2 regions of the Microbacterium sp. 69-7 genome follow, and region 2 is predicted to be linked to the other one. Evidence: predicted binding sites of a transcription regulator. Region 2 holds the regulator's gene; the other holds the start of a gene.
What was found. The regulator LexA, encoded in region 2, represses DNA repair genes until DNA is damaged. The targets are predictions, from matches to a motif close to TCGAACANNTGTTCGA.

Region 1: the regulator LexA is predicted to act here: its motif matches at 2,968-2,983, upstream of imuA' (DnaE2-dependent mutagenesis accessory factor ImuA').

Annotation. Positions count from the first base shown of each region.
Region 1 covers NZ_MKRU01000100.1:14,943-30,477, reverse strand. Annotated here, with positions in the region: gene BGN98_RS12805 (error-prone DNA polymerase) at 1-644, opposite strand, end outside; gene BGN98_RS12800 (Y-family DNA polymerase) at 644-2,242, opposite strand; gene imuA' (DnaE2-dependent mutagenesis accessory factor ImuA') at 2,244-2,945, opposite strand; gene BGN98_RS12790 (amidohydrolase family protein) at 3,082-4,437, shown strand; gene BGN98_RS12785 (PDR/VanB family oxidoreductase) at 4,465-5,466, opposite strand; gene BGN98_RS12780 (amidohydrolase family protein) at 5,663-6,955, shown strand; gene BGN98_RS12775 (ABC transporter ATP-binding protein) at 6,952-7,746, shown strand; gene BGN98_RS12770 (ABC transporter permease) at 7,743-8,675, shown strand; gene BGN98_RS12765 (hypothetical protein) at 8,760-9,965, shown strand; gene BGN98_RS12760 (cyclodeaminase/cyclohydrolase family protein) at 10,023-10,631, opposite strand; gene BGN98_RS12755 (methylenetetrahydrofolate reductase C-terminal domain-containing protein) at 10,785-11,942, shown strand; gene BGN98_RS12750 (methylenetetrahydrofolate reductase C-terminal domain-containing protein) at 11,939-13,027, shown strand; gene BGN98_RS12745 (helix-turn-helix domain-containing protein) at 13,036-13,647, opposite strand; gene BGN98_RS12740 (FAD-binding oxidoreductase) at 13,682-15,055, shown strand; gene BGN98_RS12735 (creatininase family protein) at 15,052-15,535, shown strand, end outside.
Region 2 covers NZ_MKRU01000007.1:3,611-19,145, forward strand. Annotated here, with positions in the region: gene dapF (diaminopimelate epimerase) at 1-840, shown strand, start outside; gene BGN98_RS00825 (class I SAM-dependent methyltransferase) at 863-1,504, opposite strand; gene hflX (GTPase HflX) at 1,574-3,097, shown strand; gene BGN98_RS00835 (alpha/beta hydrolase family protein) at 3,105-5,021, opposite strand; gene BGN98_RS00840 (methylenetetrahydrofolate reductase) at 5,168-6,145, shown strand; gene BGN98_RS00845 (hypothetical protein) at 6,156-7,019, opposite strand; gene lexA (transcriptional repressor LexA) at 7,086-7,751, opposite strand; gene BGN98_RS00855 (LysM peptidoglycan-binding domain-containing protein) at 8,062-8,442, shown strand; gene BGN98_RS00860 (histidinol-phosphate transaminase) at 8,477-9,583, shown strand; gene hisB (imidazoleglycerol-phosphate dehydratase HisB) at 9,642-10,253, shown strand; gene hisH (imidazole glycerol phosphate synthase subunit HisH) at 10,250-10,948, shown strand; gene priA (bifunctional 1-(5-phosphoribosyl)-5-((5-phosphoribosylamino)methylideneamino)imidazole-4-carboxamide isomerase/phosphoribosylanthranilate isomerase PriA) at 11,012-11,758, shown strand; gene BGN98_RS00880 (SseB family protein) at 11,742-12,536, shown strand; gene BGN98_RS00885 (DUF1844 domain-containing protein) at 12,552-12,950, opposite strand; gene infC (translation initiation factor IF-3) at 13,185-13,853, shown strand; gene rpmI (50S ribosomal protein L35) at 13,929-14,123, shown strand; gene rplT (50S ribosomal protein L20) at 14,154-14,534, shown strand; gene BGN98_RS00905 (TrmH family RNA methyltransferase) at 14,610-15,410, shown strand.

The DNA.
Region 1 (15,535 bases), on a different contig from region 2:
TGCCGCACGGCGCCCTTGCGGCATCCGGTGAGCACCGCCCAGTGGCCGCCGCTGCGATCGGCGAGGTCGTCGAGGTCGTACCAGGGACGCCCCTTCTCGCCGCCGGCGAGCTGGGCATGCGTGATCGCCGCGGCGAGACGGTGATAGCCCTCCTCACCACGGGCCAGCACGAGCAGGTGCGATCCGAGCGGATCGGCCGCCCCCGACCGGGCCGGACTCGGTCCGCTCAGCAATCCGGCCGGCGGCGTGCTCACGTCCCCGTCGCCTCCGGCGGCGAGCGTCAGCTCCGCCCCGAAGACGGTCTTCAGCTGCAGGTGCTCCGCCGCCTCGGCGAAGCGGGCGATGCCGTAGAACCCGTCGTGGTCGGTGATCGCGAGCGCGTGCAACCCCAGCCGTTCGGCCTCTTCCGCCAGTTCCGCCGGTGAGGAGGCGCCGTCGAGGAAGGAGAACGAGGAATGCGCGTGCAGTTCGGCGTAGGGCACGGCATCCGCGGGACGTTCGATCGGGGGCGGCTCGTACTTTCCCCGCTTGCGCGAGAAGGCCGGGCCGTCGCCGCCATCGGGTTGCGTGTCGCCGCCGATATCGGGAGACCCCAGCAGCCGCGCCATCTCGGACCAGCGCACCGACGGATTGTTGAACCCCATCAGTCGTACCTCCCCTCGATCTGCCAGACCCCTTCCTCGCACACCAGCAGCCACGCCCCCTGGGCGTCGTCGACCATCTGGAAGCGATGCGCCCGCCGCGCCCGCGCCGGATCCCACTCGCGTTCGATGACCGGCCACGGCCCGGCCCAGGTGCGGATGCCGCGGCGTCTGCCTCCGAGCTCGATCACGGTCGGCGCCGCCGTGGGCTCGCCACGCGCATCGACCGCGATCATGTCGCCGTCGTCGTCGAGCACCGCCACCGGAACCGGCTCGGCGAACACCGCCGAGGGCAGCGGATCGGGAAGGCTCCCCGGCCAGGGCCGCTCTCCTGCCTGCAGGTCGCCCGCGACATCGCCCCACGGCACGAGGCGCTGCCGCTCGCCCAGCCAGCGCCCTCCGCCGACGGCCGGCGTCAGCACGCCCTGATGGCCGAGCATCGCCTGCACGCGCGAGAGCGCGCGGTGCACGCGCTCCTCGGGCCCCGATCCGAACAGACGTGCGGTGTGGTGCGCGGCGGCATCCACCGCCTCGGGTTCGATCCGCACCCGCGCCACGGCGCTGCGCAGCTGCCCGGCCAGGCGACTCGACGGCGCCACGCTCTTCGCTGCGCCGGGCCCCTGCTCGGCGAGCTGCCACCGCACCCGGTCGACGACGGCGGCCGCATCGAACGCCCCCGGGTGCAGCCAGACCCGTTCGCTGCGCTCGCCGCGATCGCCGGTCAGCACGACGCGCAGTTCGGTGCAGACCAGCCCCTGCGCACCCAGACGGGAGACGAACTCCGCGGCGGGAACCCGCAGGGCGAAAGCGATCTGATCGGCGGTCTCCACCGGCGGCTCGAACGCCACCTCGCGGTGCAGCTCGGGCGGGGGCGTGCGGGCGGTGACCGGCCGGGGATCGCGGCCGGATGACAGGGCGTACAGCCAGTGGCCACGGGTGCCGAAGCGCTCGACCAGGCGGTCGGCGCCGAGCGCGGCGACCTCGCCGACCGTCTGCACACCGAGCCGGCCGAACAGCGAGGCCAGCTCCTCATCGAGCACGACGACCGGCAGCGGTGCGAGGAAGTCCGCCGCGGTGCCTGCGGGCACGATCCGCACCGGATCCTCGCGCCGGGTGCCGGAGCGTGCCGCCTGTTCGGCCGTGAAGGTGCCGTCGGCGATGCCCACGCGCACGTCGTCGATGCCCAGCGCGGCGATCGCCCCGGCCAGCACGGTGGCGGCGGCCGCCTCGCCGCCGAAGTAGCGCGCCGGACCCCGGGCGCGCAGCGCGCACAGCCCGGGCTGCATCACCTGCACGTTCGGCGCGACCTCCTCGATCGCCGCGATCAGGGGGGCGAACGCGCGGTGATCGCGCACGGCGTCGGCATCCACCACCGTCAGCTGCGGGCAGCGCGCCTGGGCATCGCGGCGGCGCATGCGGCGGCGCACACCCGCGGCGCGCGCCGCCGCGGAACAGGCGACGACCGCGCCCTTCTCGAACACGGCGATCGGCTCCGCGGCGTCGAGGGGCTCATCGCCGTCGCGGGTGGTCGCGACGATCGGCCAGTCGGGCACCCAGACGACGAGGCTCCGCGGCGGGGTGCCCGCAGGGACGACACCCATCTCACACCGCCCGTCTCATCGGCAGGGGTTCGGGAAGGCGCGTGCGGGCGGGCTGAGACCCGCCGCCCAGGCGCCCCCGATCGTCGGGCAGCATCAGGCGCCGCGAGCGCGGAACCGGCGCACGGCGGCTGGTCACGGTGACCGTCAGCTCGCGCCCCGACAGGATGCCGTGCCCCTCGCCGAGGCCCGACCACGACGGATCGGACACATCGATCATCGCCTCGGTCTGCGGCCACGGTCCCTGCACGAGCAGCACCGCCTCCCGCTCGCGCATGCGGGCGGCCAGCCGGGCCACCTCGCTATCCTTCGCCCGCGACGGCGGGCGTACCGCGACCACCGACAGCACGTCGGCGAGGGTCGAGGCGACGGCCAGCCACCGCTCTCCCGGGTCGGGCACGAGCACGAGCCGCGACAGATCGACCCCGGCGGCGCGAGCCGCTTCGACGCCCACGTGCGGCATGCCGACCACGGCGCACCACGACCCGGCCTGCGAGGGCTCGGCGAGCAGGGCGAACAGCAGCGCCATCGACCGCCCGAGCGCGTAGGCTCCCCCCGTTCGCAGTCCGCCGCCGGGCAGCAGCTCCGCCAGCGCCGGGGCGACGGGGAGCACGGGCGCGTCGAGGCGACGCCCCTGCATACGCTCCATCTGAGCGCGCAGGGTGCTCACGGTGCCCGCGACATCCGCGGCAGCAACGGTCCCCACGATCGGCCTCACTTCGACAGATTAGAACATGTATTCGACTAGTTCAATGTGCTTGTCTCGAAGATAGGAACGGGTTCGGACATTGCGCGTCGGCCCGCACATCTGCCCGAAACATGCGGCTGATAGGACGGACGGCATGACCGGATCGCTCATCCTCACCGGCGCCGCGCGCATCGTGGAACGCTTCGACGACCCCGCCCGCGACCGCGGCGGCGACCTCGTGATCCGACGCGGACGGGTCGCGAGCACGGCATCCGCGCCCTCGCCGGAGGAGAGCATCGACACCCTCGACGCAGACGGCGGGATCGTCACCCCCGGCCTCGTCAACGCGCACCACCACCTGCTGCAGTCGGGCTTTCGCACCCTCCCGGGCACCCGCGGGGTGCCGATGCGCGAGTGGCTGCCGGCCATGGCCGCCGCCTACACGGACGCCCATATCGACGCATCCCTGGTCGGCGCGACCGCCGGCGTCGGCGTGGCCGAGTCACTGCTGAGCGGGGTGACGACGGTCGCCGACCATCAGCTCAACTGGCCCGACCCGGCCAGAAGCGACGACCCGGTCGGCGACACCGTGGACATCGCCCGCGCGATCGCCGCCGCCTCCGCGGCGCTCGGCGCCCGGCTCGTGTTCGTGCGCGGCTCGGCGCGCGATGCACCGGATGCCGCGGCAGCGAGCGCGGACGCGATCGTGCGTGCCCTACTCCCCGAGGCTGCGGCGTCCTCTCCCGGCGGCACGAGCGCCGACGGCATGCTGCAGCTCGCCGTCGGCCCCGCCGGCGTGCACTCCGACAGCGAGGAGACCTTCCGCGCGCTGGGCGAGGTCGCCCGGCGCTACGGTCTGCGCCGGCGCACGCAGGCGAACGAGCAGGTCGACACCGAGATCGCCCTGGCCCGCTACGGGCGGCGCCCCCTGGACCTCCTCGAGGAATGGGGCTGGCTCGAGTCCGGGGTGACGATCGCGCACCTGTGCGACGTCACCGACGAAGAGATCGCGCGGCTCGCCGCCGCCGGCATCACCGCAACCCACGCCCCGGGCTGCGACGTGCCGATGGGCTGGGGCATCGCGCCGGTGCGCCGCCTGCAGGAGGCCGGCATCACCGTGGGACTAGGCACCTCCGGCGGCGGCTCCAACGACGCCGGGCACCTGCTCGCCGACGCGCGCCTGGCGATGCAGGTGTCGGGCCTGGTCGGCACCGCCCTGCCGGCCCGCGATGTGCTCGCCATGGCCACCTCCGGTGGCGCGAGCGGCCTCGGTCGCGCCGACCTCGGCATCCTGACCCCGGGCGCGGTGGGCGACTTCTGCGTCTGGGACGTCTCCGGGGTCGCCGACGCCGGAGTGGCCGACCCGGTCGCGGGCCTGCTCTGGGCCCACCCGGGGCGCCGGCCCCGTCATGTCGTGGTCGCGGGACGCGTCGTCGTCCGCGACTACCGGCTCGTCACCGCCGACGAAGACGCCCTCACCGCCGCCCTCCGGGAGCGCGTCGGCCGCTGAACGCCGCGCCGCGACTCAGACATCGACTCAGGCGTCGAGCACGATCCGTGGGCACGCTGCGCGCGAGACGCACACCATCATGACCGCGCTCTGCTCACGCTCCAGCGGCGTGAGCACGGAGTCGCGGTGCTCGATCTCGCCCTCCAGCACGGGCACCTCGCAGGTGCCGCACGTCCCGCGCCGGCAGCTGGAGAGCACCATCGTCGTGGGACTGTGCTCTTCGATCGCCTCCAGCACCGACTGCCCCGGCTGCACGGTGACGATGTCGCCCGACAGGGCGAGCTCAACCTCGAACGGATCCGGCCAGACCGGCTCGCCGTATTCGATCGCTTCGAACCGCTCGACGTGCAGCGCCGCGGCGCGTCCGGCGGCCTCGAAGCCGTCCTCGAGGGCGGCGATCAGCCGGGCGGGCCCGCACGCGTAGACCGGACCGCCATCGCCCGCGGCATCCACCACCCCGGCCACGTCGAGACGCGCACCGCGATCGGCAGGGTACAGGCGCACCCGGCCCGCGCCGTCGTCGAGGGCGCGCAGCTCGTCGACGAACGCCATCGTCGACAGCGATCGTCCGGCGTAATCGAGGGTCCACTCCGCGCCGGCCTGCGCCGCCGCGCGGACCATGCTGAGGATCGGTGTGATCCCGATGCCGCCGGCGACGAAGCGGTGAGTGACGGCGGGAGCGATCTCGTAGGCGAAGTGGTTGCGCGGTCCGCGCACACGCAGGCGCTGACCGACCTGCACCTCCTCGTGCACCCGCACCGATCCGCCCCGCCCCTCGTCTTCGCGCAGCACCGCGACGCGCCAGGTGGAACGATCGGCCGCGTCGCCGCAGAGCGAGTACTGCCGCTCGACGCGCTCGGCCGCGGGCACGCGCGCGTCGGAGAAGATCAGATCGACGTGCGACCCGGGCTCCCAGACCGGCAGGTCGCGGCCATTGTGCGCGACGAGGTCCAGCGCCACGACCCCGTCGGCCAGCACGGTGCGGGCGGCGACCACGAGGTCGCGTTCGACGTCACTGAAGTAGCTCATGCTCCCACTCTCTCCGCTCGCACAGCGCCGCCTGTGCGCGGGGGCGCCGACCGGCCGCACTCTTCGCGCGGATTTAACACGGCCGCAATCCCGACAGGCCTGGCAGGAAACACGTCGAGCGTTTACTGATTCTCACCCGATGTTGGCCATACCAACAACACCACGCGACACCGCAGACCCCGAGGAGGACGATCAGATGGATGCCGAACTCCTGGAGCCGGGCCAGCGCATCGCCGCCCTGACGGGCCTCACCCCGTGCGGCGAGATCGGCGACAACCTGGCCTTCGCGGGAGGCGTCGTGGTCGATACGCACGCGTCGGACCTCACGGGCGACACCGTCGGCGAGACGGTCGACGCGACCGGCTGGATCGCCCTGCCGCCCCTGGCGGATCTGCACGCCCACCTCGACAAGGGCTACACCTGGACCTCGTTCGGCCAGCCGGAGGGATCGCTCGACGACGCGATCGCGTGCTGGATCGACCACGGCGAGAACCACTCCTCCGCCGACATCAAGGCCGGCGCCCGGCGGCACCTAATGGCCGCGCTGCACGCCGGTGTCACAGCCGTGCGCTCGCACACGAACTACCACCTGGGCGACGACCCCCTCCGCGGGGTGCGCGCCCTCATCGAGCTGCGCGACGAGTTCGCCGGCATCGTCGACCTGCAGATCGTCGCCAGCCCCGGCGCCTCCGACGGCCCCGACGACCTCGGGCGCGCGGCGGTGGCCCTCGGCATCGACCTCATCGGCGGCTTCCCCCACCTCGCCGAAGACCCGAGCGCCGACCTGGAGCGCAACGCCGCCTTCGCCGAAGAGTTCGGCCTCGGCATCGCCCTGCACACCGACGAGACGCTCGATCCGGCATCCACGGGTCTCGCCGAGCTCGCCGCCCGCACACGCCACTGGCCGGCCGGTGTGATCCGTTCGGCGGGTCATTGCGTGAGCCTGTCCACGCAGGATGCCGCCACGCGCGCCCGCACCCTCGCCGCCGTCGCCGAGGCCGGCGTCTCGATCATCACCAACCCGCTGACCAACCTCTACCTGCAGGGCTGGCAGCACCCGGTCGCCACACCCCGCGGCATCCCGCCGCTGCGCGAGATCCTTGCCGCCGGCATCACACTGGCCGCCGGCGGCGACAACGTGCAGGACCCCTTCAACCCGCTCGGCAACGCCGACATGGTCGATGTCGCCTCCGAGCTCGTCGTCGCCGGTCACCTCACGCCCGCCGAAGCCTGGCACGTCAGCTCCCACGGCGGACGCGCGGCATTCGGACTGCCACCGGCACGAGGACGCGTCGGCGACGTCGCCGACGTCGTGCTCGTGCGCGCCGCGCACATCGCGGAGGCGCTCGCCGAGCGCGCCCCCGACCGCATCGTCATCCGTGACGGGCGCGTGATCGCCGTCCGCCGCCGCGTGGTCAGCAGCGTGCTCGACTTGCGCGCCCTGCCCACCCCGCCCTCCGCCCCGACCTCCGAGGGAGCCCTGCTATGAGCACCACCATCGAATCCGCTGTCGCGCCGGCCACCGCCGCGACAGCGGTGGACCCCACCACCGCACCGACACTCGCCTTCACCGACGTCGCCAAGGTGTTCGCCACCGGCACCCGCGCCCTCGAGGGCGTGTCGATCGACGTCCGTCCCGGCGAGTTCGTGTCGGTGGTCGGCCCATCCGGCTGCGGAAAGTCGACCCTGCTGCGCCTGGCCGCCGGCCTCGACGACGCCACCGAGGGAGCAGTCGACGTCCGCGCCGACACGACCAGCTTCGTCTTCCAGGAGGCGACGCTGCTCGAGTGGCGCACAGCCCAGCGCAACGTCGAGCTGGTCGGCGAGCTCGCCGGCGTGGGAGCAGCCGAGCGGCGCCGCCGCGCCGCCGAAGCCCTCGAACTGGTCGGCCTGAAGGGCTTCGAGAACCAGCATCCGCGTGCGCTGTCCGGCGGCATGCGCATGCGCGTCTCGATCGCCCGCGCGCTGGTCGCCGAGCCGCAGCTGGCCCTCTTCGACGAGCCGTTCGGCGCCCTCGACGAGATCACCCGCCTGAAGATGCAGACCGAACTGCAGCGCCTGTTCCAGCTCAAGGGCTTCGCCGCGATGTTCATCACGCACTCGATCTCCGAAGCCGTCTACCTGTCGAGCCGCGTGCTCGTGATGAGCGGACGGCCCGGCCGCATCGTCGACGACATCGAGCTGCCCTGGTCCTATCCCCGATCCCCCGAGCTGCGCTACGAACCCGAGTTCGGGCGCATCGTCGGACACCTCTCGCACGCTTTGGAGGCGCACTCGTGAGCCAGAACCTCGCCCTGAAGGCCCCGGCATCGCTCGCCGAGTCGGCATCCTCCGCGTCCGTCGGGGATGCCGCGGCATCCGCCGAGACGGCGACCGCGACCATGGCCGCCCGTCCGGCCCGCCCGAGCGGTGCGGCGAGCGTCGCCCGCCGCACCTGGTCGCGTGCGTTCCCGATCGTCGCGGCCCTGATCGGCATCATCGCGATCTGGTACGCCGTGTCGTACCTGCTGCTCAGCGAGAGCCGTCGCTTCCTGCTGCCGCCTCCCCACCAGGTGCTGGCCGAGACGATCGGCAACGACAAGGTGATCGGCCCGATGATCGCCGCACTGGGTCAGACCATCACCGTCGCCCTCATCGGCCTCGCGATCGCCGTCGCGATCGGCATGGGGTGGGCGATCGTCATGTCGCAGTGGACCCTCGCCGAGAAGATCCTCTACCCGTACGCCGTCATCCTGCAGACGATCCCGATCCTCGCCCTCACCCCGCTGATCGGCATCTGGATGGGCTATGGACTGCCCGCCCGCATCGTGGTCTGCGTCATCATCGCGGTGTTCCCGATGATCTCCAACACGTTGTTCGGCCTGCAGTCGGCCACGCCCGCCGCCCACGACCTGTTCACGCTGCAGAAGGCCACCAAGTGGCAGCGGATGACGAAGCTCATGCTGCCCGCCGCCATCCCGTCGATCTTCACGGGCCTGCGGCAGTCGGCCGGCCTCGCCGTCATCGGCGCGATCGTCGGCGACTTCTTCTTCCAGCAGGGCAGCCAGGGCATCGGCGGACTGCTGCGCACCTACACGCTGCGTCTGAACATGGAGCCGCTGTTCCTCGCGATCATCTTCACGGCACTGTTCGGCGTGATCGTCTTCTCGATCTTCGCCGCGCTGGACCGCGTCGTCGTCGGTCGACTGTTCGGCGTCGCCACCCGCTGAACCACCTCTTCTTTCCCTCCCTGCACCACGAACACGCACCACCCGTCTGTCCACACCGCACCCGAAGCCTTCCAGGAGGACACCGTGTCACAGCCCGCCTTTCTCTCCCGCCGCGTGATCGCACGCACCGTCGCGATCGGAGCGCTCGCCGCCACCGTCGCCGCCGTCGCGGGATGTTCCAGCACCGACGCCGCGGCTCCGGCGACCACCTCGGCGGCGAACGTCGCCGAGAAGGGCGGCCCGCTCGACCTCGCGAGCGTCTGCCCGGCGACCGTCGTCATGCAGCAGGACTGGCAGCCCGAGTCCGAGCACGGCGCCATGTACAACCTCGTCGGCGACGGCTACACCGTCGACACCGAGAAGAAGACGGTCACCGGCCCGCTCGTCGTCAACGGCACCGACACCGGCGTCAAGATCGAGGTGCGCTCCGGCGGCCCCGCGGTCAATTTCCAGCCCGTCCCGGCGCTCATGTACCTCGACACCGACATCCTCATCGGCGCCGTCAACACCGACGCGGCGATCGTCGCGAACGCCGACCAGCCCACCGTGGCCGTGACCTCGCAGCTGACCTTCAGCCCGCAGATCCTCATGTGGGACCCGGCCAGCCACAACGGCGCCACGACGATCAAGGAGGCCGCCTCGGCCGGCGACCCGATCGTCACCTCCGGCGACGTGATCCCGAACCTCCTGCTCTCGCAGGGCATCATCACGACGTCGCAGATCGACACGAGCTACGAGGGCACCCCGCAGCGCTTCGTCTCCGACCCGAAGATCCTGCAGCAGGGCTTCGCGACCGCTGAGCCCTACATCTACAAGAACGAGATCTCGCAGTGGGGCAAGGACGTCGGCTACCAGCTGCTGTCCGAGCTGGGCTACAACATCTACCCCGAGCCGCTCGCGGTGCGAAAGGCCGACGTCACCGACAAGGCCGACTGCCTGAAGAAGCTCGTCCCGATCATGCAGCAGTCGCAGATCGACTTCCTCAACTCCCCCGAGCACGGCAACGCCGTGATCCTGGACCTCGTCGAGAAGTACGACACGGGTTGGACCTACTCCGAGGGCGTCGCGCAGTTCTCCGTCGAGCAGCAGAAGAAGCTGGGCCTCGTCGCCAACGACAAGGCATCGGGCGTGTTCGGGCAGTTCGACCCCGCCCGCATGGCGTCGATCGTGAAGGACTTCACGCCCTTCCTCGTCACGGCCGGCAGCATCTCGCAGGCCGCCGCGTCGGCGATCGATCCGTCCGCGCTCTACACGAACCAGTTCATCGACACGTCGATCAAGATGAACTGACCGTCCTCACCGGCGATGCCCTGACTCCCCCGCGGGGGTCAGGGCATCGCCGTGTTCTCAGAGCGCCGCGGTCACGCGTTCTGCCACCGCGTCCAGGCCGCCGGCGGCGTGCGTCGCCTGATCCCACGCATCACGCAGGCGCTCGAGGGTCACGGCGTCGACTCCCGCGGCGGCGGCGCTGGTCGTGTTTCCCCGGATGTTCACGGCAGTCGAGCGGATGCCGCAGGCGAGCATCCGCGCGGCGACGGCGACATCGGGGGCCAGGCGATCCTCGCCGAAGCGTTCCAGCCAGAGGAGGGGCCCCTCGAGGGATGCCGCGAGTGCGACCAGGTCGGCGCCGGCGTCCGCGGCAGCGACGGTGGCGGTGCGCAGCGCCTCGCCGCGCTCGGGGTCGTCGATGGAGCGTCGGAAGGCCGCGACGAGCCGGCCCGACATCCGCCCGTCGTGCTCCGCGGCGGTGAGCGCATCGCCGCGCACCCGGGTCGCCGCGGCCGCGATCTCCGCCGCAGCCTCGGCCGGCGCGTAGCCGGCGGCCATCGCGACCAGCGCGGCACCGGTGGCGATCACGATCCCCGCGGCGGCACCGCCGCCGGGATCGGGGACGGGCGCAGACAACTGCTGCAGCCAGTCGTCGATGCGGGAGGCGGCGAGCGCGGACGTCGGCATGGGCCTCACTCTAGAGCCCCGCGCGCCGCGTGATTCCGCGGCGACATCGACGCACACGTGACCGTAACACCGGCGAAACGGCGCGCTCCTACAGTGGCATTGTTGGCGACACCAACATCGCCGGACCGATCCGCGAACGCGAGAGGAGCACCCGTGACCGCTCCCCTGCGCCTGCGCGAAGCAACACGGCGCTGCCCGAAGCGCATGGTCCACGGGCCCTGCGGCGGTGTCGCGATCGACGGCGGCTGCGAAGTGCCCGGCATCCGATGCTCATTCGTCGACGACCCCGCGGTACTGCACGATCTGGAGTTCTCCGCCGCCGAAGTGGATGCTCCGAACGCGGCCCGCGCGAGCGGCGACGCGCTGCCGGTCTCCCCGCGGGGAGAAGCATCGACGGCGTTCGCGGCCCTCGTCGACGCCGATGCGGTCATCACGGCCGACCTCCCGGTGCGCTCCACCGACCCGGCCGTCATCACTGAGGCGGGCGTGCGACTGCGAGAGCTGACCGCCGTGATCGCCGGCGAGCCGCCGGGGCTACGCGATGCGCTCAGCCTGACCCACAAGGCCCTCCTGCTCGCCGCCGCCGGATCGCGCGTGGTGGCCGGCCTCACCTGTCGCGACCGCAACCGGGTCGCACTCGAAGGAGAACTCGCCGCCCTCGCCGACCTGGGCGTGTCCGGCGTGCTCGCCGTGACCGGTGACCACCCGGCCTCCACCGCCCTGCCGCAGGCGCAGCCGGTCTTCGATCTCGACGCGACACGTCTGACGGCTCTCGCCCGCCGGGCCGGGCTCTTCGTCGCGGTCGCCGAACAGCCCTCCGCACCGCCCGTCGACTACCGGCCCGTCCGTCTCGCCCGCAAAGCGCAGGCCGGGGCGGAACTCGGCATCCTGAACCTCTGCGGCGACCTCGCCGAGATCCGCCGCTTCACCGCCGCCCTCGCGACCACGGCGGCCCCCGTGCCGGTACTCGTGTCGGTGCCGGTGCTCACGTCCGTCGCGACGGCCCGACGACTGGCCGCGCTTCCCGGGGTCGGCCTGCCGGACGAGCTCGTCACGGCGGTGGCCGGCGCCGACGACCCGGTGGACGCCGGTATCGCCGCGGCGGTCGCCTGGGCGCGCCGCGCGCTCGCGATCCCCGGCGTCGTCGGCATCCACCTGTCGGCGATCGCCGCTGCCGCCTCCGCTCCGACCGCGGGGGCGGCGGATGCCGCAGAACTCACTGCGGTCGACGCGTTGGCATCGGCGGCCGCGCGACTGCGGACCGCGATCGCCACCGACGCGATCGCCACCGAGACGGCGGGCACCGCATGAGCGTCGCGACGGCGACCCCCGCGGCAGCGGCCAGCCGCATCGCCGGGTGCCCGAAGTCGATGGCCTACGGCCCCTGCGGCGGCGTCAACGCCGACGGGACGTGCGAGGTGCACCCGACCCCGTGCGTGTTCCTGACCCGCGACCTCCCGGTGCGCTGGACGAGCCCGGCCACCGAGGAGACACCTTCGGACGCCGTCTCCGAGCACCCCTCCAGGCCGGCGACGCCCGCCGGGCGCGAGCTGGTCGAGATCGCCGCGCGCCGGCCGCTCGTGTTCACCGGCTTTCCGGTGCGTGCCCTGCGCGCCGATGCCGTGAGACCGACCGCCGAGGCGCTCGCCGGCAGCGTCGACGCCGTCCTCTCCGGCGACGCCGGACGCTCCCGCGTGCAGTTCCCCCCGTCGTACCGTGCGGCGCTGATCGGCGCGACCGGACTGCGGGTGTGGATGGGATTCAACGCCCGCGACCGCAACCGCACCGCCCTGGAGCGCGAACTGCTGTCGCTACGCGCGCTGGGCGTCGCCGGGGTGCACTGCGTCACGGGCGACCACACGCAGACAGGCGACCGGCCCGATGCCCGCCCCGTCTTCGACCTCGAATCCACCACGACGCTGCCTCGGGCCGCCTCCCTCGGGCTTCTCCCCTCGTTCGCCGAGTCGCCCGCCGCCCCGCCCGTCGCCGAACGCGGCGCACGCGTCGCCGAGAAGCAGCGCGCCGGGGGACGGATGTGTCTCACGCAGTACGCCGGGGATGCCGAGGAGGTCGCCGCCTTCGTCGCGCTGTGCCGTGCGGCCGGCGCGGACGTGCCCGTGCTCGCGGGCGTGCCCCTCGTCGTCGACCGTGAGGGCGCAGAGCTGCTCGCGTCCTTCCACGCCGCGAAGCTGCCCTCCGGCTTCATCGACCGCCTCTTCGCCGCGCGGGACGTGCGCGCGGAGGGCATTCGTCTGGCTGTTGCGTACGGGCGCGCGCTGCTCGCCACGGGCGCCGTCGGCGGTGTGGTCATCGCCGGCGGAGCCCGCCCCGGAGGCGAGGCCGCGTACGCCGCCGACCTCGCCACGGTCGCACGGGAACTCGGAGGCGGATCGTGATCGGCCGGTCAGTGCGCGCCGGCGCTGCCTTCCTTCACGGTGAGGACCTGCACGCTCTCGCCCGGTTCGGTGCGCCACCGGTGACGTATGCCGCCCTGGTAATACACCGCGTCCCCGGCTTCGAGGGCGAACTCGTCGGTGTCCAGCACCACCACGAGGCGGCCCTGGAGCACGTAGACGAACTCCTCCTCGTCGTGCACCCACCACAGATCATCGGTGAAGGTTCCCGACATCACCATCGGCACGAAGCGCGGATGGTCGCGGGCGAGGACCCGCATCGGGCTGCCCCCGGCATCCAGCGGCGTCGCTTCGCTCGCCCGGAAGACGTGGAAGCTGCCCGCCCCTCGCGGCGCCGCGTCGGCGTCGTCGGTCAGCAGCGCCTGCTGGGTCGTGCCCAACGCCTGCGCGACGCGGAACAGCGACGTCATGCTCATCCGTTCCAGCCCGCGCTCGACCTGGCTCAGGAACGAGTGCGACAGCTCCGCCTGCACCGCGACCTGGGTGAGCGTCATCCCGCGGCTCTGGCGCAGCGCCCGGATCCGAGCGCCCAGCGCACGCGACGCGGACGCGGGCCCGTCGTCGCCCTTGGCGCCACGGCGCGAGGAGACGGCATCCGACATGACTGAAGACTATGACACACGAAAGGAAACCGAGATGACCGGCGCGACCCCTACCGACGTCCTCGATCCCGCGGCGACCGGCGCCGCTTCCGCCCCCGACTACGCCGCCCTCGAAGCGGAGCTGGCCACCGCGCTCGGGCCCCGCGGCGTCTCCAGCGACCCGCGTCAGCGCGAGAAGGCGTCGGTCGACGGCGCGCGCATGTCGCCGATCATCGCCGAGCAGCTGCCGCTCGGGGTGGCCGACCTGGTCGCGTTTCCCGCCGATGCCGCTCAGATCGCCGAGACCGTCCGCATCGCCGTCGCCCACGGCGCGCCGGTGACCCCGCGCGGCAAGGGCACGGGCAACTACGGTCAGGCGATCCCCATGCCGGGCGGACTCGTCCTGGACACCTCGCGCGCACGGGCCGTCGTCGAGGTGGGCGACGGCTGGATCACCGCGGAGGCGGGAGCACCGATGGCGACCCTCGAGCTCGCCGCTCGCCAGCACGGCCAGCAGCTGTGGATGTACCCCTCCACCGTCCATTCGACCCTCGGCGGGTTCCTCTCCGGCGGATCCGGCGGCACCGGCTCGATCGCGCATGGCGCCAACCACGAGGGTTTCGTCCTCGCGCTGGACGTCGTGACCCCGGCATCCGAGGGCGAGCTCGTCCGGGTGGAGGGCGATGAGGCGCTCGGGTACGTCCACAACTACGGCACGGCCGGCATCATCGCGCGCGCCACGGTGCGGCTGGAGCCGATGAACGACTGGCGCGGGCTCTACGCGTCCTTCGACGACTTCACCGGCTCGATGTCGGTGCTGCAGCGCCTCGCGGCGCTCACCCCGACGCCGCGCCTCGTCTCCGCCGATGACCCGCACGTGAGCGCCCAGCTGCCGCCCGACCCGGCCTTCCCCGAGGGCCGCAGCTCGCTGCGGACGATCATCGATGCGAGCCTCGTCGAAGAGGCGTCGATGATCATCACCGGCGCCGGCGGACGCATCGAAGACGTGCGCGAGGGCCCCCAGGTGTCGGCCGCGATCTCGGTGCTCAGCTACAACCATCCGATCGAGTGGCTGCAGAAGTCCGAACCGGGCGTCTACTTCCACGTCGAGGTGGGCGGCGACGCGCTCATCGATCGCCACGATGAGGTCATGGCCGTCTATCCCGGTGCGCACCTGCACATCGAAGCGACCGCGCTGCGTCCGATCGGCATGCTCGCCGGCGTGTACGAGAGCCCGGAGCAGGTCGTCGACGGCATCGCAGCGCTCACCGCCCTCGGCGTCGGCGTGCACAGCCCGCACCAGTGGAACGTGGACTTCCGCCTGCCCGAGACGGTCGCCCTCGCCCGCACCACCGACCCCCGGGGCCTGCTGAACCCCGGCAAGCTCAACCCGGACTACACCGGTCCGGTGAAGGGATCGATCCGATGACCGCCGCGTTCACGCCCCCGTTCACCCCGACCTCCCGCCACTGGGCCGATCTGTCCGGTCCGGCGCTCACGGCTGCACTCACGGAGCGTTCGATCGCTGTCGTGCCCATCGGTGCGATCGAGCACCACGGGCCCCATCTGCCGCTGCGCACCGACGCCCTGGTCGCCGAGACGATCGCCACCGCGGCGGTCGAACGCGTTGCCGCCGACGGGATCGACGCATGGGTGCTGCCGACGATCAGCTACGCGAAGTCCGACGAGCACCACTGGGCGCCCGGGACCGTCTGGCTCGAGGGCACCACGGTGCTGGACACGCTGGTGGACATCGGTCGATCCATCGCGATGACCCCCGCCAAGACCGTCGTGTTCGTCAACGGTCACGGCGGCAACGTCATGCTGCTCGGATGGGCGAACCGCGAGCTGCGCCGCCGCTTCGGCCTGCGCACGTTCTCGATGCCCGCGACCGCCGCCGGGGCCGGCG
Region 2 (15,535 bases):
AAGGGACACGGCACGGGCAACGACTTCGTGATCGTCCCGGATGACGAGGGCGTCCTCGACCTCTCGGACTCTCAGGTCGCCGCGCTCTGCGACCGCCGTTTCGGCATCGGCGGCGACGGCATCCTGCGCGTCGTCCGCAGCGCCCGCATACGCGAGGGCGAAGCGACGGCGGATGCCGAGTGGTTCATGGACTACCGCAACGCCGACGGGTCGGCCGCCGAGATGTGCGGCAACGGCACGCGTGTCTTCGCGAAGTACCTCGTCGACACGGGTCGCGCCGACATCGACGCGGCACCGCTGCGCATCGGCACGCGCGCCGGCATCAAGACCCTGACGCGCAGCGACCTCGGGTTCGAGGTCGACCTCGGCGTCTTCGCCATCGACGGCGAGACCGTCGTCAAGGCGCGGGGACTCGACGTCGCCCGCCCCGGCCAAGGCGTCGACGTCGGCAACCCGCACGTCGTCGTGGCGCTCTCCAGCGCGGGCGAGCTCGAGGAGCTCGATCTCACGGTGCAGCCGTTGCTGCATCCGGAGCCGGTCGCCGGGGCGAACGTGGAGTTCGTGGTGCCGGCCGATCCGCTCGTCAAGAACGGCGTCGGCAGCATCCGTATGCGGGTCTTCGAGCGCGGGGTGGGTGAAACGCTCTCTTGCGGCACGGGTGTCGCAGCAGCGGCGCTCGCCGTCCGCCATTGGGCCGGACCCGCGGCGCCCGATCGTTGGAGTGTTGAGGTGCCCGGCGGCATACTCGGCGTCCGCATCGTCGCCGATGCCGACGGCGACCACGTGCTGCTGTCGGGTCCGGCGACCCTCGTCTACTCGGGCGAGGTGCGCCTGGCCTGACGCGCGGTCGATCGCGGGCGACTCAGGGCAGGTCGATCGCGCCGGTCGGCACCGCGCCGTGCCGGCGCACCTTGAGCACGCGGAAGCCGCGTCCGGTCGCCGCACGCGTCACCGAGTATCCGTCGTCGAATGTCGCCGCCAGCCACCGCTGCAGGGAGTCGGACCCGAGGTTGCGCTGCACGACCAGCCACGCGTCGCTGCGTTCGTCCAAGCGCGGCAGCCACGTCTCCAGCAGACCGTGAAGTTCGTTCTTGCCGACGCGGATGGGGGGATTGGATCGGATGCCGCGGAAGCGGACGTCGCCGGGAACGTCCTCGGGGCGCACCGCGTTGATGTTGGTGAGACCCCACTCCTGCGCGTTTCGTCGCACCAGGTCGAGAGCGCGGTCGTTCACGTCCACCGCCCACACCGTGGCGTGCGGCGACTGCACGGCGAGGCTGAGCGCGATCGGCCCCCAGCCGCAGCCGAGGTCGAGCAGGTGGCCGCCCGGAGGGGGCGGCGGAGTATTCGCGAGTAGCACCGCCGTCCCGCCGTCGACGTGGTCGGGGCTGAACACCCCGCCCGCGGTCGTGACCTCGCCGATGCGCCCGCCGAGGGACACACGGATGCGACGGAGGTTCTCGGCGCTGGACGGGGAGGCGCTGAAGTAGTGGTCACTCCCCATCCTGCGAGCGTACCGGAGCCACCGGCCTGTGCGGGAGGCTAGACTGCAAGGCTGACCTGGAAGGAATCCATGACCCACACCACCGAGACCACCGACGCGCACGGCGACGACACGCCGCTCGATCCGGTGGATCGCGTGCTGGCACGTGCCGAGGGCCGCTCCAGCGCGAACGTCTTCGGTGCCGCCCAGGCGCTGCAGGATGCCGCGACCGTCGCCTATGGCGACACCGACGGCGATCAGTGGGACCGGGAGGAGCGCGCGGCGCTGCGCCGCGTGCCGGGTCTGTCCACGGAACTCGAAGACGTCACGGAGGTCGAGTACCGCCAGCTGCGGCTGGAGAACGTCGTGCTCGTCGGGGTGTACCCCCAGGGCTCGCAGGAAGACGCGGAGAACTCCCTGCGCGAGCTCGCCGCGCTCGCCGAGACCGCCGGCGCGGTCGTGCTCGACGGGGTGCTGCAGCGACGTCCGCACCCCGACCCGGCGACCTACATCGGCCGCGGCAAGGCGGCGGAGTTGCGCGACCTCGTCGCCGCGGTCGGCGCCGACACCGTCATCGCCGACACCGAGCTCGCTCCGAGCCAGCGTCGCGCGCTGGAGGACGTCGTCAAGGTCAAGGTCATCGACCGCACCACCGTCATCCTCGACATCTTCAGCCAGCACGCCAAGAGCCGCGAGGGCAAGGCGCAGGTCGAGCTCGCCCAGCTCGAGTACTTGCTTCCGCGACTGCGCGGATGGGGTGAGTCGATGAGCCGTCAGGCCGGTGGCCAGGTCGGCGCCGGAGGCGCCGGCATGGGCTCACGCGGACCGGGCGAGACCAAGATCGAGCTCGACCGCCGGCGCATCCGCACGAAGATGGCGCAGCTGCGCAGGCAGCTGCGCGACTTCGCGCCCGCCCGCGAGGCCAAGCGCAGCGAACGCAAGCGCAACACGATCCCGTCCGTCGCGATCGCCGGCTACACCAACGCCGGCAAGTCGAGCCTGCTCAACCGGCTCACGAGCGCCGGCGTGCTCGTGGAGAACGCGCTGTTCGCGACGCTGGACGCGACGGTGCGCCGTGCCCAAGCGGCCGACGGGCGCGTCTACACCCTGACCGACACGGTCGGCTTCGTGCGGAACCTGCCGCACCAGCTCGTCGAGGCGTTCCGCTCCACGCTGGAAGAGGTGGGCGACGCCGACGTGCTGGTACACGTCGTGGACGGCTCCCATCCCGACCCCGCGGCGCAGCTCGCGACCGTACGCGATGTGATGGGCGACGTGGGTGCGCGCTCCACGCGCGAGATCGTCGTCTTCAACAAGGCGGACCTCGTCGACGACGACACGCGGCTGGTGCTGCGCGGTCTCGAGCCGAGCGCGCTGTTCGTGTCGTCGCGGACGGGGGAGGGCATCGATCAGCTGCGCACCGTCATCGAGGACGCCCTGCCGCTGCCGGCGGTCGAGGTGCGCGCACTCGTGCCGTATGAGCGTGGAGACCTCATCAACGCGGTGCACGAGTCGGGGCACATCGTCTCGACGGCCCACGAGGAGGGCGGTACCGCCGTGCACGCGCACGTCTCGGAGCGGCTCGCGGCGGAGCTCGCGCCCTACGCGCTCTGACGCACGCCTAGCCTGCCGTCAGCTCTATCGCCGGCACGCCGGGCGTCGGAAAGCCGAACACCTGGCCGAGGAAAGCGAGCTCGCTCTCCAGCGCGTGCACGACTGCCTCAGCGCCGCGGAACCCGTGTCCCTCGCCCTCGTAGAGCACGTAGGCGTGCGGGATGCCGCGCGCGGCGAGAGCGTCGCGGATCGCTTCGGCCTGCGACGGAGGCACGACCGCGTCATCCGCACCCTGCAGCAGCAGCACGGGCACGCGGAACCCGTCGATATGCGTCAACGGGGAGCGCTCGATATAGAGCTCCTCGGCCTCCGGCAGGGGCCCGATGAGTCCGTCGAGATACCGTGACTCGAAATCGTGCGTATCGGCGGCCAGGGTGCGGGCGTCGCCGACGCCGTAGCGGGAGATGCCCGCGCGGAACACATCGGTGCGCGCGAGCGCCGCGAGCACCGTCCAGCCGCCTGCCGATCCGCCCTTGATCGCCAGGCGGCCGCCATCGGCGGCGCCGGTGGCGGCAAGGCCGGAGGCGGCTGCCGCGACGTCCGCCACGTCGACGACGCCCCATTGTCCGCGCAGACGCTCCCGGTACGCGCGGCCGTATCCGGTCGAGCCGCCGTAGTTCACCTCCAGTACTCCGATGCCGCGACTCGTGAAGAACAGCGTCTTCGCATCGGCGACGCCGCCCTCGTGGCCGGTCGGTCCGCCGTGCACCAGCACGAGATAGGGCGGGCGCTCTGCATCGGATGCCGCGACACGCGGATGGTGAGGGGGGTGCACGAATGCGTGCACCGTCCCCGTCGGACCCTCCACGGAGAACGGGCGCGTCTCGGGAAGCCACGCATCGAGATCCTCACCCGCGATCTCCGCACGGTGTCCGACGATGAGGTCGACGTGCACCGTCGCCCCCTCCGCATCGAACTCCACCAGCCAGATGCCGCTCACGCCCGGTGCCATGCCGGAGACCAGCGCCCGGCGGCCGACGACCGCCTCGACGGCGAGGGATGCGGTGGCGGGGATGTCGATCACGGTCTCGGTGCCCGCGGCATCCCGCCAGACGAGCTCATCCGAGCCGTTGGTGCGGACAGCGATCACCCCGCCGTCGGACGTCACACCGAACCAGCGGCTGCCGAGTGACCACAGCGGGCCCCCCGTGTCCGCATCGGCCGGGGCGAGAGGCGCCCGCGGCAGGTCGGCATCCAGGCGTAGGCTCCAGAGGTTCCACCGACCCGTCGCATCGTCCAGGTACAGCAGGTCGTCCTCGTCGGTCCATTCGGGCTGGAGCGCTGCCGTGCTGCCGTCGGTCACGTCGGTCCACTCGACCACGGCGCCGTCCTCGAGACGACCGATACGCAGGGTCGTGCGGTCCCACGGCATGTCGGGATGATTCCAGGCCACCCACGCGAGCCGGTCCCCGCGCGGGGACAGTGCGGGTTGAGCGACGAAATCGCTGCCCGCGACAAGGTCGCTCGCTCCCGCACCGTCGAGGTCGATGCGCACGATCGCCCGCTCGCGGCCGGCGCGCTCGCGGATGCCGAGCAGCATCCCGCCGGTCGCGCGAAGTCCGCCGTAGCGGACATCCGCATCGTCCGTCAGGGGACGAGGGTCCGAGCCGGGCTCCCGCACCCACACCTGCTGATCGCGGCGTTCGACGAAGAACAGCCGACCGGAATCGTCGACCGCCCACGACCCGCCGCCGTACTCGTGGACGCCGGATCGGGCGTTCCACGGCGCCGGCAGGACGAGGTGCACCGTGCCGGTCGCATCGCGCCGGAACACGGCCGTGCGGCCGGCCTCTTCGGCCACCGACTGCGCCCACCACACCTCGTCGCCCACGAGCGCGGCGCCGTCGATCCGGGGAGAAGCCGAAGAAGCCCAGGCGGCGGTGAACGGGGAGGGCCAGGATCCATAGGGGTGCACATCGACCATGGCTGCCACGCTACGCGTGTGCGACCTGCCACGTCGGCAGACACGTGCCGTCACACGCGGGTGAGGGAACGGCGCTGGCTCTACAGTGGGGCATCGAGGCCGCGGCCGACCGGCTGCAGGACCCCGACCCGAGAGGGAACTGAGCGATGATGTCCCACGAACCCCGCGTCGACGCTCCGGCGGTCGCCGGCGCGGCCTCGCCGCGGGTACCGTTCTCGTTCGAGATCTACCCTCCGCGCACCCCCGAGCAGCTGCCTGCTCTCTACGAGACCATTCGCGTGCTCGCCGCCGCCGGTCCGCGCTTCATCTCCGTGACGTTCGGCGCGGGCGGCTCGACGACCGACCGCTCGCTCACCGTGCTGACGCACATCCTCCGCGAGACGACCGTTCCGCCCGTCGCGCACGTGACCTGTGTCGGCAGCAGCTACGCCGAAGCCACGACGGTCATCCGCGACTTCCTCGATGCCGGCATCACCCGCTTCCTGGCGCTGCGGGGCGACCCGCCCGCCGGCGTCGGCGAGGACGACATCGTGGTCGGCGATCTGGAGTCGGCCGCTCAGCTCGTGCAGCTGATCGGCCGGGTGCAGGCGGAGCGCTCGCCGTATCGCGAGCGTGAGATCCCGGGGCTTCCGGGAGCCGTGCAGGTCACCGACGGCGACCGCGTCGAGATCGCCGTCGCGGCGTTCCCGAACGGTCACCCGCGTTCGCGTCACCGCTACGAGGACATCGACGCACTTCTGGCCAAGCAGGCCGCCGGGGCGACGTCCGCCCTGACACAGCTCTTCTTCCACGCCGACGAGTACCTCGACTTCGTCGAGCGCGCCCGCGCCGCCGGGGTCGTCATCCCGATCGTGCCCGGGATCATGCCCATCACCTCTCCGGGGCGACTGCGCCGAGTGCTCGAGCTCACCGGGGATGCGCGCCCCGACTCCCTCGCCGCGGCGCTCGAGTCGGCTCCGGATGCCGCCGCGCAGCGCGCCGTCGGCCTCGCCCATGCCGCCGACCTCGCGCGGTCCGTTGTCGCCGGCGGCGCCGACGGCATCCACCTCTACGCCTTCAACAACCACGACACCGTTCTGGGCGTGCTGCGCGCCGCAGAGCTGATCCCCGAAGCGAGCCCGTGACGCCGTCCGCTCAGTCGGACGACTCGTCCGCCGCCGCGCGGCGAAGACCCCAACGACTCCACGCGCGGCGAAGAGCCGCCGCCCGCGCGGACTGACCGGCGAGCCACGCTCCGGCGGCGACGGCGAGAGCGATCGCCAGAGCTGCCCCGGCGGCGCCGACCGCCGCCGACACCAGCTGGTCGTAGACGGCGGCCGCCGCGGCCGGCGTGAGTGCCGTCCCGGTTGCGGCGGACGATACGGCCGCCCGGCCCGCCGCGGCCGCGATCAGCAGCGCTCCGAGGCCCGCGGCCGCCGCGAGCGCGGCCCGCCGCAGGGCGTTCAGGCGTCGCCGCGCGAGCGCGATCCCGCTGAGGAACAGGATGACGGTAGCGACCGGCATCCACCATCCCACCGTCACGCCGAGCGCATATCCCGTTCGAATGGCGGCCAGGGCGTCTCCGGAGCCGATGACCACGACGTGATCGACGGAGGGGATGAGCGTCGCCCACGCCACGCCCTGCGCGCTCAGACGTTCCTTCACGCCCGCCACCACGGCGCCGACCTGGATGCCGAGTCCGGCCTCGGTCTGCACCACGACGCCGGAGCCATCGGAGGTCGCGGCGAGCGTGAGCGCGCGGTGAGACTGTCGGAGAAGCTGTTCCCACAGTGCCCCGAAGCCGTCTGAGCGGATCGCGTCGGCGATCGTGTCGTGCACGAGAGTCTGCGCGGCGGCGGCGGCGGGCGCTTGCAGCCGCCGCAATGCGTCGGCCGCGTCGGCGGATGCCGCGATCAGCCCGTCCTGCACGGCGGTCGAACGGGCCAGCGGTGCACGCGTCGCGGTGAACGCGTCTTCGTCGACCAGCTGCACCCGCGCCCAGACGCTCAGGATGGACAACGGGAGGCAGACGACGGCCAGGACGATCGCGACGGCCGATGCGAGGGCGCGCCCCCCGCGACATGATCAGATCGCGCGCAGGACGGCCACGACGCGACCGAGGACCACCGCGTCGTCGCCGAGGATGGGCTCGAAGGAGGAGTTGCGGGGGAGCAGCCACGTGTGGCCGTCCCGCTGCCGGAAGGTCTTCACCGTCGCTTCGCCGTCGAGCATCGCCGCGACGATGTCGCCGTTGTCCGCGGTCGGCTGCGATCTCACGACGACCCAGTCGCCGTCGCAGATGGCGGCGTCGATCATCGACTCGCCGCTGACCTTGAGCATGAACAGGTCGCCCTTGCCGACGAGCTGGCGGGGGAGGGGGAAGATCTCCTCGACCTGCTGGTCTGCCGTGATCGGCACGCCCGCCGCGATGCGCCCCACCAGAGGGACCAGTGCCGCATCGCCCACGGCCGGAACGAGGTCGGCGGGATTCTCGGCGGCGGCACCCGGCAGATCGATGAGGACCTCCATCGCGCGCGTCTTGCCGGCGTCGCGGCGGAGGTAGCCGCTCAGCTCCAGCTGGTTGAGCTGGTGGGTGACGCTGGACAGCGACTTCAGGCCCACGGCATCGCCGATCTCGCGCATGCTCGGCGGGTAGCCGTGGCGCGCGATGGAGGTCTGGATCACCTCGAGGATCTTCAGCTGCTTGTCGCTGAGGTTCTTCCGCCTGCGTGTCTGAGGCTTCTCGGCCATATCGCGCGCTCCTTCGATCGCGTCCCCGGAAGGCAGAGCCTTCGAATGTCGGAGGTTGGTGATGGGGTCGTCTTGTCGAAACCGTATCCGGTTTTCGCACGGTCGGACGGCACGCGTGCGCGTGTCGGATTCGATTCATCTGCGAGAACCGTATCGCTTGACACTCGAACACTATCGAAGATAGATTCGGAACAGAGATTCGCATCCGGCTCTCCCGGCCGAGAGGCGGATGCGAATCTCGACTCGAATCTTCGAGGTGACGCTCTCACCCCCGACGCCGCGGCGCGGGACACGTCTCAAGGAGGAACCCATGACCACGATCGACATCCTCGGCGCCTCGCCCCGCGGCCGTGTCATCGCGGCGGCCCCCGCCACCCGTCTGCGCCTGACGGTTCGTGGTCGCCGGGTGCTCGCCTTCCTCGCCTCCATCCCCGTCATCGTCGCGCTCGGTATCGGCATCGTGTCCGGCGGCGGCGCGCTGGCCTCCAATGAGGGATCCTCGGGAGTCACGTTCACCCACGTCACGGTTCAGCCGGGCGACACGCTCTGGTCGATCGCACGCGCGGTCGCACCTGACGTCGACCCGCGCGACGCCGTCGACGCGATCGTTCGACTCAACGCCTTGGACTCGGGCAGCCTCGATGCCGGACAGAGCATCGCGATCCCCGCCGAGTACTCCGCCGGCCACTGATCAGCCTCGTCCGCTCATCACGGCGACCTCTACGATGGTGAGGGTGAGCGTTCGACTCGATGACCTTCCCCTCAGAGACGACCTGCGCGGCCTGACGCCCTACGGCGCTCCCCAGGCTCCGCTGCCCGTCGCGCTGAACGTCAACGAAAACACGCATCCGGTGCCCGAAGCGGTCGCGGACGACATCCTCGACAGCATCGCCCGTGCGCTCCGGGAGGTGAACCGCTATCCGGATCGCGAGTTCACCGCCGTGCGGGAGGGCTTCGCGGACTACCTGGGTCATGGCCTGTCGGCCGCGCAGATCTGGGCGGCGAACGGATCCAATGAGGTTTTGCAGCACCTTCTGCAAGCGTTCGCCGGCCCCGGTCGGACGGCCTTCGGTTTCGCACCGACCTACTCGATGTACCCGCTGCTCACTCGTGCCACTGGCGCGACGTACGTGAGCGGGACGCGCGGCGTCGACTACACACTCGCCCCCGAAGACGCGGCCGCTCAGGTCGACCGTGCGCAGCCGGATGTCGTCTTTCTGTGCGCGCCGAACAACCCGACCGGAACGCCACTCGGACTCGATGTGATCGAGGCCGTCTATGACGCCGCACCGGGCATTGTGATCGTCGACGAGGCCTACCAGGAGTTCGCGCCCCGCGATTCCCGGTCGGCACTGACGCTGCTGCCCGATCGGCCGCGGCTGGTCGTGTCTCGCACGATGAGCAAGGCCTTCGCGTTCGCCGGCGCTCGCGTCGGCTACCTCGCGGCCGACCCCGCCGTCATCGATGCTCTGCGTCTGGTGCGGCTTCCCTACCACCTCAGTGCGCTGACGCAGGCGGCGGCATCGGCCGCGCTGCGTCACGCGCCGGCGATGCTCGCGATGGTCGACGAGATCGTCGCTCAGCGCGACCGTATCTCCGCGACACTCGACGCGCTCGGCTACCGCCCCTTCGAGAGCTGGACGAACTTCGTGCTCTTCTCCGGTGTGGAAGATCCTGCGGCGACGTGGCAGGGGCTCTACGACCGCGGCGTTCTGATCCGCGATGTCGGCATCGCCCACAGTCTGCGTGTCACGGCGGGCACCGCGGAGGAGTCGACGGCGTTCCTCGACGCGCTCGCCTCACTCGGCCCGGGCGGTTCCGGCGCGCACTGACGGTGAACGCCGGGGTAACACGCCGGGCCGGCGCGCGGGCTCTCGGTAGACTCGGCTCATGAGCACCCCGGCCCCCCGCACGGCATCCTTGCGACGCGCGACCAGCGAGTCCACGGTCGAACTCGATCTCGACCTCGACGGCACCGGGCACAGCAGCATCGACACCACGGTGCCGTTCTTCGACCACCTGCTCACAGCCTTCGCAAAGCACTCGCTCACCGATCTCACCGTGCGCGCCTCGGGAGACACCGACATCGATGCGCACCACACCGTCGAAGACACCGCGATCGTCCTGGGTCAGGCGATCCGTCAGGCGCTCGGCGACAAGAGCGGCATCTCGCGCTACGGGGATGCGCTCGTTCCCCTGGACGAGGCGCTGGCCCAGGCCGTGGTCGACATCAGCGGGCGCCCCTATCTGGTCCACACCGGGGAGCCGGTCGGGTTCGAGCACCATCTCATCGGCGGCCACTTCACCGGGTCGCTCGTGCGTCACACGTTCGAAGCGCTCGCTTTCAATGCCGGTCTGACGATGCACGTCACGGTGCTCGGCGGACGGGACCCGCACCACATCGCCGAAGCCGAGTACAAAGCGTTCGCGCGGGCCTTCCGGCAGGCGAAGGCGCTCGACCCCCTGGTCCACGGCATCCCCAGTACGAAGGGCGCCCTATGACCGACGCCACCGCAGGGCTCGAGGCCGGTACCCGCATCGAGGAGCGGCCTCTCGTGGCTGTGCTCGACTACGGGTCGGGCAATGTCCACTCCGCGGTGAAGGCCCTCGTCGCCGCGGGAGCCGATGCGCGGCTCACGGCCGATCGTGGCCTGATCCACGACGCCGCAGGTCTGGTCGTACCCGGCGTCGGAGCCTTCCGGGCCGTGATGGAGTCCCTGCGCGCCACGCGCGGCGACGAGATCATCGAACGTCGTCTCGCCGGAGGTCTGCCGGTGCTGGGCATCTGTGTCGGCATGCAGGTGATGTTCGAGCACGGTGTGGAACGCGGTGACGACACCGAGGGGCTCGGCGAGTGGCCCGGCGCGGTCACCGAACTCGACGCGCCGGTGCTCCCGCACATGGGCTGGAACACGGTGCGGGTGGGCGAAGGCTCGACTCTTTTTCGCGGCCTGGAGCACGAACGGTTCTACTTCGTGCACTCCTACGCCGCCCAGCACTGGTCGCTCGAGGTCACGCGGCCGTTCCGTCAACCCGCCCTCACGTGGTGCGACTACGGCACGCCGTTCCTCGCCGCCGTCGAGAACGGACCGCTGTCGGCGACGCAGTTCCATCCCGAGAAGAGCGGCGAGGCCGGCATCCGGCTTCTCGCGAACTGGATCTCCTCGCTTCCGCAAGACCTCACCCGCACCCGGTAGTAGTCTCTCTGCTTGTGTGTCCTCGTGTCCGCGCATGGCGGGCACTGAACCCTTCCTGGAGCCATGAACGATTTCGCGTCGACCCCCGAACTGATCCTCCTGCCCGCCGTCGACGTCGCCGACGGCAAGGCGGTACGTCTGACGCAGGGTGAGGCCGGCACCGAGACCAGCTACGGCGATCCCGTCGACGCGGCGTTGGCTTGGGCGCGCGACGGCGCCCAGTGGATCCACCTCGTGGATCTGGATGCCGCCTTCGGACGCGGCAACAACGCCGCCGTGCTGCGCAAGGTCATCAAGCAGCTCAAGGGCGTGCAGGTGGAGCTGTCCGGAGGAATCCGCGACGATGCGACCTTGGAGGCCGCCCTCGAGTCGGGGGCGAGCCGCATCAACCTGGGCACCGCGGCGCTGGAGAACCCGGAGTGGGCGGCGGACGTCATCGGCCGCTACGGCGATGCGATCGCCGTCGGGCTCGACGTGCGCGGCACGACCCTGGCGGCCCGCGGCTGGACCCGCGACGGCGGCGACTTGTGGCAGGTGCTCCAGCGGCTCGAAGACGCCGGGTGCAGCCGTTACGTCGTCACCGACGTCACCAAGGACGGCACGCTGAAGGGCCCGAACCTCGAGCTGCTGCGCGAGGTCACCACCCGCACCGTCAAGCCGGTCGTCGCCTCGGGGGGCATCTCGAACCTCGACGACATCGCGGCCCTGCGCGAGCTCGTTCCGCTCGGCGTCGAAGGGGCCATCGTGGGTAAGGCACTCTATGCGGGGGCCTTCACCCTCGCCGAGGCGCTGGATGTCGCCGCAGGCTGAGAGTCCCGACGACGCCGCAGCCCACGCCTGCGCCGCGGATTCCGCAGGCGTCCCCTGGGAGGGGCGCTCCTTCGAGCCCAATCCGCACGCCGGCGACGACGGCTCTGCAGACGCTGCGCTGCTGTCGGCACTGCTGAGCTTCCGCCGGGGCGAGGGTGATGCTCGTGCGGTCGTCGACGCCTACCGCACGGCACGCCTGTTGATCCCGCTGGTCGCCGAGGCCGGCGATGTGGGCGTCGCCCCGTCCGGCCACACCGTCGACAAGACGCAGGAGCTGTCCATCGTGACGGTCGCCGCGCCCGACGGGCGGCGTGTGCTCCCCGTGTTCACGTCGGTGCGCACGATGGCGGCGTGGGATCCGAAGGCGCGACCGGTGCCGGCCGACGGCATCCGTACCGCCTTGGCCGCCGCTGCCGACGATACGGACCTGATCGTGATCGACCCGGCATCCGAGACCGAGTTCGTTCTGCGTCGCCCCGCGGTGTGGGCCCTCGGTCAAGGGCTGGCCTGGGAACCCGCGCACACCTCGCCGGAGGTCTATGCCGGGCTGCAGGACTCGATCGGCTCCGAGCTGGGCGTGCTCGACCTGTCGGTGGCGCCGGGGGATCCGCAGGCGCGTCTGCGCGGCCCGGAACTGATCGTCCGTCTGCAGCTCGTGGATGGGCTCGACCAGTCTCAGCTCGACGCCACCCTGCAGCGGCTGGCGGCACGGTGGGCCGCCGACGATCGCATTGCGGTGCTGGTCGACTCGCTCACGGTCAAGCTCGTCCGCGGCTGAGCGCCGCGCCGGGTCTCACGTGACGGGTCCGGTCCACTTCTCGCCCGGGCCCTTGCCGATCGGGTCGGGGATGACCGAGGCCTCGCGGAACGCGAGCTGCAGCGAGCGCAGTCCATCGCGCAGTGACCGCGCGTGCATGTCGCTGATCTCCGGCGCTCCGGCCGTGATCAGCCCCGCCAGGGCGTTGATCAGCTTGCGTGCCTCGTCGAGATCCAGCTGCGTCTCGGGATCGTCCGCGAGACCGGTCTTGACGGCGGCTGCGCTCATGAGATGCACCGCGGCCGTCGTGATGACCTCCACCGCCGGCACGTCGGCGATGTCGCGGGTGGCGGCGGCGGAGGCACGCTCCTGTTCCTCCCATCGGGCGAGCCGTTCGGCCTCGTGACGGTCGGGGGAGGAAGGAATCGTGTCCACGTGCTGCTCTCTGCTAGACTGTGCGGGCGCCGGAGTGTTCTGCTCCGGAACGAAAGAGGATCACATCCCACCCGCGCTTGCCGCTCCAGGCTACCGGGTCACGCGCTCCGCCTCGTCCGTCGAGGTTGTCGTACCGAGCAATCGGTGCGGGTGAGGGTGCAGGAACGAAGCCGACGTGCGCGTCGTGCGGGGTGGACGTGACGATCTTCCGCCCGAGACACATCCCTGTGTCCGGTGGCACCCACCCGTACGACTAAGGAGTTCCGCATCAGCGATCCCCGCACCAATGACCGCATTCGCGTTCCCGAGGTCCGCCTCGTCGGACCCGCGGGTGAGCAGGTCGGCGTCGTCCGCATCGAGGTCGCTCTGCGCCTCGCTCAGGAGGCAGATCTCGACCTCGTCGAGGTCGCCCCCAACTCGAAGCCGCCCGTGGTCAAGATCATGGACTACGGCAAGTTCAAGTACGAGGCGGCGCAGAAGGCGAAGGAAGCGCGTCGCAATCAGGCGAACACGGTTCTCAAAGAGGTCCGTTTCCGACTGAAGATCGAAGCGCACGACTACACGACCAAGCTCAAGCGTGCCGAAGGCTTCCTGCAGGCCGGTGACAAGGTCAAGGCCATGATCCTCTTCCGAGGCCGCGAGCAGTCGCGTCCGGAGCAGGGTGTGCGGCTGCTGCGCAAGTTCGCCGAGGACGTCGCCGAGTACGGGACCGTCGAGTCGAACCCCACGATCGACGGACGCAACATGGTCATGGTCATCGCCCCGCACAAGAACAAGTCCGAGGTGAAAACCGAGCAGAACGCCCAGCGTGCTGCGAACAAGGAGGCGGCGCGCCAGGCGCGCGGAACCACGGGCGCCGAGCCCGAGGCCGCCCTCGCCGCCGAGCCCGCTCCCGCGGAGTAAGGCCGCCGGCCGGAGGCGCAGCCTCTCGGCCCCCAGAGCTCCCGCCCCGCGGGAACCACAACGAAGGATAGAGACATGCCGAAGCAGAAGACCCACTCGGGTGCCAAGAAGCGCTTCAAGGTCACCGGTAGCGGGAAGATCAAGAAGCAGCAGGCGAACCTCCGCCACAACTTCGAAGGCAAGCCCACCAAGCGCACGCGCCGCCTGTCGGCCGACAAGATCCTGGCTCCCGGCGACGCGAAGGTCGCCAAGAAGCTCCTCGGCATCTGAGCGCTGACGCAGACGAGAAAGTAGAAGAAAATGGCTAGAGTCAAGCGGGCCGTCAACGCCCACAAGAAGCGTCGCGTCATCCTCGAGCGCGCATCCGGTTACCGCGGGCAGCGTTCGCGCCTGTACCGCAAGGCCAAGGAGCAGGTCACCCACTCGCTGGTCTACGCGTACCGTGACCGCCGCAAGCGCAAGGGCGACTTCCGCCGCCTGTGGATCCAGCGCATCAACGCCGCGGCGCGTCAGAACGGCATCACCTACAACCGCTTCATCCAGGGCCTCGGCCTGGCGGGCGTGCAGGTCGACCGTCGCATGCTGGCCGAGCTGGCCGTCAACGAGCCGGCCACCTTCGCCTCGCTCGTCGAGACCGCGAAGAAGGCGCTGCCGGCGGACGTGAACGCGCCCAAGGCGTAATCACTGCCCACACAGCACGAGAAGGGGTGTCCTCCGAACGGGGGACGCCCCTTCTTCATTCCCTAGGATGAGATCGTGCTCGAAAATCCTCGTTCTCCCCGTGTGCGCGCCGTCGCCAAGCTGACCAAGCGCAGCGCCCGACAGGAGACCGGGCTGTTCCTGCTGGAGGGACCCCAGGCGGCCCGCGAGGCTCTCGCATTCCGCCCCGACACCCTCGTCGAGCTCTTCGCCACGCCCACGGCGATGGAGCGTCATCAGGACATCCGGGATGCGGCCGGAGACGCGGGCCTGGACATCGTGTTCACGACCGAGGCGGTGCTGGACGCGTTGGCCGACACGGTGACCCCGCAGGGGATCGTCGCCGTGGCGCGACAGTCGCCGACGTCGCTCAAAGACATCTTCGCCGCGTCGCCGACCCTTATCGCGATCTGCGAAGAGGTACGCGACCCCGGCAACCTCGGCACCATCATCCGCGCCGCCGACGCCGCCGGTGCCGATGCCGTCGTGCTGACCGGACGTACGGTCGATCCCTACAACCCCAAGGTCGTGCGCGCCACGACCGGCTCGCTGTTCCACGTTCCCGTCGCCGTCGCCGCGGAGCTGGCGGCCACCGTCGAACGGGCACACGGCGCAGGCCTGCGCATCGTCGCCGCGGACGTCGGGGGAGAGGACTTCCTCGCCCGTCGAGACGTGCTCGCCGCACCCACGGCCTGGCTGTTCGGCAACGAGGCGCGGGGTCTGGACGACGATGCGCTGGCGCTCGCCGACCTCTCCCTGCGACTGCCGATCTACGGTCGCGCCGAGTCTCTGAATCTCGCCACCGCGGCGAGCGTCTGCCTGTACGAGACGGCCTTCGCGCAGCGCGGCGATCGCTGACGCGAATTGTTCCGGGTCGGTGACGACTCGGTCAAGATCCTGTGTATAAGTTGGTCGCCTTCCACAGGATCTGCCTAGGCTGGCCCACATGTCTCATTCCAGTCCGGCTCCCGCGACGTCGAACA